Regions from separate parts of the Motilimonas thetidivivens genome, predicted to be linked through region 1. Evidence: predicted binding sites of a transcription regulator. Region 1 holds the regulator's gene; the other holds the start of a gene.
What was found. Region 1 encodes MetJ, which represses methionine synthesis genes. Its sites were predicted from a motif close to TAGACGTCTAGACGTCTA; they were not measured.
Positions count from the first base shown of each region.

Region 1 (4,406 bases):
CTCAATGACGCAGGCTTGCTCTAAACCGGTCACAATCTTGGCCGCGCCGAGTTTATGCTGGCGACGTACAATTTGGGTTGAGCCTTCGTCGGGTGCGTAGCTTGAACGCAGGCTTAAACGCTGTGAACTTTCAATCACAGGTAATAGCGTGCGAGCATGTAGTACAGGTGAGCCAAGGCGTGACAATTCAGCCGCTTCATCAAGTGATAAGCGCTCCATTAGCACCGCATTTTTTACCTTACGCGGATCGGCGCTAAATACACCGGCTACATCACTCCAAATTGTAGTGGAGACGGCATTGGCGATGGCGCCCGTTACTGTTGCTGAGTAGTCACTGCCATTACGGCCTAAGGTGACGGTATGGCCTTCGCTATCAGCAGCAAAGAAACCGGTGATCACCACACGATGTTGTTCACGACCCAGTAATTGCTGAGTTAACTTTTCACGCGAGAGCGCAACATCGACCACAGGCTGAACACCAAACTCGGCGCTTAAATAAGTGCGTGAGTCTAACCAGCTGGCCTGCATACCGATTTGTTGTAAGTAAGTCGCTAATAGACGAGCCGACCAAACTTCACCAAAGCTTAAAATTTCATTACTCTGGTAACGGTCTAGCTTGTTTTCAAGAATTAAGGCAAGACGCGTTAAATCGTTATCTAAGGCTGCTAACGCCTCACTTTGCCACTCGCCGTCGAGTAATTCGGTGACAAGGTTACGCTGGAAATCAGATAAAGAAGCAAGTGAAACCGCCGCCGCACTATCGCCATCTTTCGCATACTCGGTAATTTCGATTAACCGATTGGTGGTCTTACCCGCTGCAGAAACGACAATCAGATCTGTGCTAGTCGAATACTTGTCGATAATATTCGCTACGCGACGAAAACAGTTTGGATCAGCTAGGCTGCTGCCCCCAAATTTGTGCACATGTCTTGTTTGTTTCACCTTTACTTCTCCTGCGCCATAGCCTTAAAGGCATTATCTAAATCGGCGATTAAGTCGTCAGCATCTTCGAGGCCAACGGATAAACGAATCAGGGTATTGAAAATACCCGCTTGCGCTTGTGCTTCATCACTCATGGCGCGATGAGTCATGGTTGCAGGATGAGCAACTAAACTCTCAACGCCGCCAAGGGATTCGGCTAATGAAAATAATTTCAGATTATCAAAAAATACCCGTAAACCTTGCTCATCAGCATCAAGATCAAAGCTAAACATAGAGCCAAAGTCTTTTTGCTGGCGCTTAGCTATTTCATGGCCGGGATGCTCAGGCAAGCTTGGGTGATAGATTTTACTTACCAAAGGCTGAGTTTGTAAGTAGGCAAGGATGGCGTTGGTATTTTCTTGGTGATTGCGGATGCGCGCGCCTAAGGTACGAATGCCGCGTAAGGTCAGATAAGAGTCAAACGCTGAACCCGTGAGTCCTAAGCAGTTTGCCCACCAAGCTAAATCTTCACCCAATTGTGGATCTTTGGTCACCACAGCGCCCGCCACTACATCGGAATGGCCATTAATGTATTTGGTGGTTGAATGAATAACGATATCCGCCCCGAGCTCAAGAGGCTGCTGTAATGCGGGTGACAAGAAGGTGTTATCAACGACCACTAACGCGCCCACGGCTTTTGCTTGCTGGCAAATTTTTGCGATATCAACCACACGTAATAATGGGTTACTGGGCGTTTCTAGCCAGACAATTTTCGGCTTTTTGGCAATCGCCGCCGCCATTTGCGCATCATCACCCTGATCAATAAAGCTCACATCAAAGGCTTTTTTCTTCGCGCAGCAATCAAATAAGCGATAACTGCCACCGTAACAGTCATGGGGAGCAACCAGAAGATCGCCAGGACTAAGTAATGCGGTGATCAAGTTAACCGCCGCCATGCCAGAGCAAGTCACAATACCGGTACTGCCGTTTTCTAACTTGGCAATGGCCTCACCTAAAATGGCACGAGTTGGGTTGCCAGAGCGACTGTAATCGAAGCCGCGAATTTGGTTATAACCTTCAAAGGTATAGTTAGTACTTAAATAAATAGGTGGCACCACAGAGCCATGTTGGGTATCGGATTCGATGCCGGTTCGTACGGCTTGAGTGGCCTGCTTATACTGCGCCATGATTTAAGTACTCCATAATAAATATCCCGCAACTTTAAGCCAGCAGGAGCAAGACGTCAACACTTCTGGACGTCTAAACGGCTCTAGATTGATTTTTTACAAACTTAGTCTACCTGAGTGGGGATGTGAACGACAATAGAAGTTAGCCAGCAAGCTTGTTCGCTGCCATTCAAATGAATAGGTACCTGTTGGGCATAGATGCCTGTTGAGCATTTTCAGCCATCTAAGCATCTTTACCGATGGATTGCCTCATATTGCGTGAGAGGTTAGAATAAGCCTGATATTTGATAAGGGTAAATTAGCATGACGTCAAAATGGAACGGTGAATACATCAGCCCCTACGCTGAACACGGTAAAAAAAGTGAGCAAGTAAAAAAGATCACTGTGTCCATCCCGCTCAAGGTGCTTAAAATATTAACCGACGAACGCACCCGTCGTCAGGTCAATAACCTACGCCATGCCACTAATAGTGAACTGCTCTGCGAAGCCTTTTTGCATGCTTATACGGGCCAACCCTTGCCCGAGGATAATGACTTACGTAAAGATCAAAACGATGGCCTACCCGAACAAGTGAAGAAAATCATGATTGAAAAGGGTATCAGCATTGATGAGTATGAAACCGAGTAATCCAAGCACCCTATCCTTTCTCAACTAACTAGCCAGTGCGACGCATTTGTTGAACTACGCCTAATGGATATAGTTAAACTGGCTTAAGTATCCAGCTGTCTCAATACACAATTTTTAGTCCAGTAGCTTTTCACTCCTTAGCGATCCTGCTAGATTACACTTAGGTTAAATTAAGCAGGGAGCTTATTGTGCGACTTTTCGCTGTTGTAATATGTAGTACCTTATCTTTGTCAGCCTTCGCTGCAACTGAGTGCGCCGAAGAAGCAATAAAGTCGGTGGCTGTTGCCGATGCAACCGCAGGCATTGAACGCTATCAAAACCTGACAATCGACTATTCAAACTGTGATGAATTTGACGAACAAAGTGCTCACGCCATTTACGATTTCAGTTATGACCTAACCTATAGCCAAGTCTGTCATGGAGAAGAAGGCTTTAAACTAGGCAAGGCGGGATTACCGCCCAATCAGGTATGTAAAGACTATATAAACGCGGGTTATTACCGTCATCGTCACGCTCAAGGCATAGAGCGTTATCGCCAAGATATGTATCAAAAGGCGAAAAAAGAAGCCGCCGCAAAAGCAGCTGCAGAAGCGGTCGAACAATAGTTCATCGCTACTCTCGGGTTAATGCCTATAAGCATTAACCCGAGCCTACATATTTACCCCGTCCAAATCCCTACTTAATATCTGATCCATCTAATATCATCTCTCACATTTTGTTCAGGCAATAAAAAAGGCCGCCGAAGCGACCTTTTTGTGTTTCACATCAATCGATCTTATTCGATGATTGAAGAAACAACACCAGCACCAACTGTACGGCCACCTTCGCGGATTGCGAAACGTAGACCTTCGTCCATTGCTACTGGAGCGATTAGCTCAACAACAAACTTAAGGTTGTCGCCTGGCATTACCATTTCTACACCTTCTGGAAGCTCTACAGCACCAGTGATGTCAGTTGTACGGAAGTAGAACTGTGGACGGTAACCTTTGAAGAATGGTGTGTGACGACCACCTTCATCTTTAGATAGTACGTATACTTCTGATTCGAACTTAGTGTGTGGAGTGATTGAACCAGGCTTAGCTAGTACTTGACCACGTTCAACATCTTCACGCTTAGTACCACGTAGAAGAATACCACAGTTCTCACCTGCACGACCTTCGTCTAGTAGCTTACGGAACATCTCAACACCCGTACAAGTTGTTTTAGATGTCTCGCGGATACCTACGATTTCAACTTCGTCTTGTACACGTACGATACCAGCTTCGATACGACCTGTTACTACAGTACCACGACCTTGGATTGAGAATACGTCTTCGATAGGCATGATGAATGGCTTATCGATTTCACGCTCTGGCTCTGGGATGTAAGTGTCTAGTGCTTCAGCTAGCTCTAGTACTTTCGCTTCCCATGCTTCGTCGCCTTCAAGTGCTTTAAGCGCAGAACCTTGGATTAGTGGTAGGTCATCACCTGGGAAATCGTACTCAGATAGAAGTTCACGAACTTCCATTTCTACTAGCTCTAGTAGCTCTTCGTCGTCAACCATGTCACATTTGTTCATGAATACGATGATGTAAGGTACACCAACTTGACGAGAAAGTAGGATGTGCTCACGAGTTTGTGGCATTGGGCCATCTGTCGCAGCTACTACTAGGATTGCGCCGTCCATTTGAG
Region 1 is NZ_JBKFDK010000023.1:33,011-37,416, reverse strand. Features, by position in the region: gene ACK8OT_RS15565 (bifunctional aspartate kinase/homoserine dehydrogenase II) at 1-942, opposite strand, end outside; gene metB (cystathionine gamma-synthase) at 945-2,108, opposite strand; gene metJ (met regulon transcriptional regulator MetJ) at 2,412-2,735, shown strand; gene ACK8OT_RS15550 (hypothetical protein) at 2,924-3,340, shown strand; gene tuf (elongation factor Tu) at 3,511-4,406, opposite strand, start outside.

Region 2 (4,406 bases), on a different contig from region 1:
ATCTTTGACCACCACAGGGCCAGAGCCTGAATCCACTAATAAATTCACCGGCGATTCACCAGCCATGGTATTGGCAACCGCGGCAACCACCCAATCAGAGCCAGCCGCTATATCAACCGCACCAGAGTCAAAATAAACGACGCTAGGATCATCTGCATTAGTTAAACGGATTTGGTAAGTGCCCGCAGGTACTTCGACCGCCCCCGTTGAGGCTTTGTAAGGTACATCATCAGCAAACGGCGCTTCTCCGCTGAGATCGGCTCCCGGCTCGGTAATAAAAATGTCAACGGTTGGCGCATCGGGTGCGGCATGGATCGCTTGCACTCGCACACCTGCGGGCATAACAGCATCACGGGAAACAATCTCTGGGCCAAACTCATCGGTATCACCCGAGCCAATCTTGGCCGCCTTACCTAATGCAACTATGTTGTATTCCATGTCTTTCATTAGATCTAAGGTGGTTTCAGGCACCACAGTCAAAGTACTACCGTCAGGTAAAATAGCATCAACCTGAACCGTATGGCTACCGGCTGTCACCTTAAGTTGGCCTGATGTTTGTTGGTAATCAACACCTTCTAAAGCAGGTTTACCGTCTAGCCAAACATTAACTTTGGGGGCGTCGGCTGCAGCATGTAAAACGCGAAGATAAGCGTTCTCTACCACAGGATCATCGTTATCGCTGCTACCACAAGCAGCTAAAGTGGCGGTGATAATTGAAGTTAGTAAAATCTTATTAAACGTTTTCATGCATTGCTTCCTTGGATGTATCAGTGATTGTTGTTTTGTTCACTCAAGAGGTTGCATCCACCAATGAATGTATATCCCCTTCGCTCAACCAATTACGCAACCTGTTAACAATGCGATCACATTTATTTTTCGATTAATTAACTCACCTTGGCAAACTACACTCAAATTATTAGCTTGATCACAATAATTTGAGCAAGGAAAAAAATAGACCATGCTTAGTGGAAGCTCCCATTGGTTATAAAACATGAACCACAGACTGATTTTGGCCTCCTTGCTTTATATGATGTGCATGTCTTGCTTGCAGGCTGTCACTCTCGATGTTGTTACCGAAGAATATGCCCCCTATAACTATACCCAGCAAGGTGAAGTAAAAGGGCTAGCAAGCCAAATTGTGCAAGCCACTTTGCAGCGAGCGGGCTTTTCCTATCAAATCAAAGTGCTGCCTTGGTCTCGCGCCTACCATCTAGCCAAGAGCAACCCTAACACCCTGATTTATAGCATCAGCCGCACCCTACACCGCGAGCCCTATTTTTATTGGATAGGCCCTATTGCAACCATTGAATCCCACTTTTTTAGCTTAAAATCGCGCCAAGATATCCAACCGTTTAGCCAACTAAAGCAAGCCAGACAATATCAAGTGGGCAGCATACGTGATGATTATATTGAGCAGTTTTTGTTGCTACATGGCTTTACCAACCTACAACGAAATAACAACCACGAAGCTAATTTAGAAAAACTCTTATTAGGCCGCATAGATTTATGGCCCGTCTCAAAAGAAACCGCCAGTTACTATCTTGGATTAAGAGGTCTGTCTCTGGATCAAGAGCTTAAACTGGTTCACAGCATCAGTTCATTTAGCGGTACCGAGCTGTATATGGCGATGGGTTTAGATACACCGCAAGCAACCGTTGAGCGGCTGCGACAAGCCCTGAGCCAAATCCAAAATGACGGTACCTATGACAAACTGACAAAACAACATTTATCTCAATAAGAACAGGATTAAAATATAATCAAAACAAATAATTAACATTGAATAAATTGTTGAAAAATAATCTAAGATGGAGTGCAAATTATGCTCAAACAAAAGCAAAAATCTGTGCCAGTTAAGCCAATATTAGTGCTAAGTTGACGCACCAAGTTTTACACTGAACAGTATTTATTGAGGAGTAACGATGCCCTTTTCCATTAAACGTAACAATGATGGCGGTTTGATCGTCAAAGCAACGGGCGACATTTCCTTCGATGATCTTTCTCAATTCAAGGCTTCGCTGTATCAGTCAAGCAGTGATGTTATTAACACCCATTACCAAATCTTAAACTACACCGACGTGACAGAGTTAGACCTAAGCCATGAAGACATTTGGCAAATAGCGCTGCAAGACAAGGCCGCGTTACAAGTAAACCCGCATATGCTCATCGCCATCGTCAGTAACAAAGATGTGATTTATGGCTTATCACGCATGTGGAGTGCCTATACGGAAACCTCCCCCCTCAATACGGGTGTATATCGAGATATCGAAGCCGCACAAGAATGGATAATGCAAAGACAAATTGCCCAAGCCCTTAGTATTCGATAATCGACCGAACCAAAAATCAAACGGCTCCTATTCTCTCGAAACCATATAACCCCACCTCAACATGAATATATCTAATAATTAAAACAAGTATTATGAGATTGATTCACAATCGTTAATGAAAAATACTAATAGCCATCTAAACGTCTACAACTTAATTTTAAACGGGACATTATCATGGCTAAAATTTCATCACTGGGTTACCCCCGCATAGGCGACAAACGCCAACTAAAACATGCATTAGAACAATATTGGTCAGGCAAAGCTGGGCTGAATAACCTGTTAGAAACAGGTAAGCAGATACGTTTACACAATTGGCAACAGCAGGCGCAAGCAGGCGTTGAACTTGTCCCAGTGGGGGATTTTGCTTGGTATGACCATGTGCTCACCCTTTCCGCTACCTTTGGCGTGATCCCAGCCAGACACCGTAGCCAAGATGGTCAGATCACCCTAGATACCTTATTTGCCATGGCACGTGGTCGCAGCGATGATAAACAAGGCGAACATCACGGTTGTTGCAAACCGCCATCGGCCGCGTGTGAGATGACCAAGTGGTTTGATACTAACTATCACTACCTAGTGCCAGAATTTGAACAAAACCAGAAGTTTGAATTAAGTTACAGCCAGATACTTGATGAGGTTAAAGAAGCCATCGCCGCCGGTTTACAACCTAAGCCGGTGCTATTAGGCCCTATTTCTTACCTATGGCTAGGTAAAGCGCAAGGCAACTTTGATAAGCTAGACCTACTAGCCAATCTATTACCAGCCTACCAAGACCTATTAAACCAATTTAAGCAACTTGGCGTCACTTGGGTACAACTCGACGAGCCAGCTTTAGTGCTAGATCTGCCCAAACAATGGCAAGATGCTTATCAAACCGCTTATCAAGCCTTGCAAGCCAACCGCCCTAAACTACTGCTAGCGAGCTACTTTGACAGCTTGGCCGATAACCAAGCCCTCGCACTGGCATTACCTATCGATGGTTTACATATCGACTTAGTGCGCGCACCAGAGCAACTTAAACCTATTTTGCAACAATGGCCGGCCGACTGGGTGCTGTCTGCGGGCATCATCAATGGCCGTAACATTTGGCGCAGTGACTTGCGCAGCGCCTTTAATAAGCTCAAACCCGTGGCAGATTTGTTAGGCGATCAGCTTTGGCTCAGCCCATCTTGTAGCTTATTGCATAGCCCAGTGGATTTGGATTCCGAGCAAAAACTCGATGCAGCCATCAAGCCTTGGCTTGCCTTTGCCAAGCAAAAACTCAATGAACTAAACCAGTTGCAGCAAATTGTAAACGACCCACAAGCGGCTAACAGCCAAGCTTGGCTAGCCGAAAGCGATAAAGTGGTTGAACTGCGTGCCACCTCGCCGTTAATTCACAATGACGAAGTCAAACAACGCGTGGCGAATCTAACCAGTGCCGCTAGCCAACGTTATAGCGACTTTGCAACGCGCATCAAGCAGCAGCAAGCCCATTTAAATCTGCCACCTTACCCAACCACCACCATAGGCTCGTTCCCACAAACGGCCGACATACGCCAAACGCGTAGCGCTTACAAGCAAGGCAAGATCAATCAAGATCAATACATTCAAGCCATGCAGGCCGAGATCCGCCAAGTGGTCGCCGCACAAGAAGCGCTGGATCTGGATGTACTGGTACATGGTGAGCCAGAGCGTAACGACATGGTGGAATACTTTGGTGAACTGCTCGACGGTTTTGCCTTCACTCAATTTGGTTGGGTGCAAAGTTATGGCTCGCGCTGTGTTAAGCCGCCCATCATTTATGGTGACGTCAAACGTAGCCGTGAGCTCTCGGTCAGTTGGAGCACCTTTGCCCAATCGTTAACCAAAAAGCCAATGAAAGGCATGCTCACCGGCCCCATTACCATTCTTTGCTGGAGCTTTAACCGCGACGATATCAGTCGTGAAACCTGTGCCAAACAAATCGCCCTCGCCATTCGCGATGAAGTGGTTGCATTGGAAGCCGCAGGCATCAAGGTGATCCAAATTGATGAGCCGGCATTACGTGAAGGCTTGCCACTCAAAGAAGCGGCCAAAACCCCTTACCTAGATTGGGCAACC
Region 2 is NZ_JBKFDK010000030.1:6,913-11,318, reverse strand. Features, by position in the region: gene ACK8OT_RS17590 (DUF4397 domain-containing protein) at 1-747, opposite strand, end outside; gene ACK8OT_RS17585 (substrate-binding periplasmic protein) at 992-1,738, shown strand; gene ACK8OT_RS17580 (hypothetical protein) at 1,920-2,324, shown strand; gene metE (5-methyltetrahydropteroyltriglutamate--homocysteine S-methyltransferase) at 2,499-4,406, shown strand, end outside.
Region 2: a site for MetJ is predicted at 2,454-2,471, ahead of metE (5-methyltetrahydropteroyltriglutamate--homocysteine S-methyltransferase). Genes of this name have one in related genera too.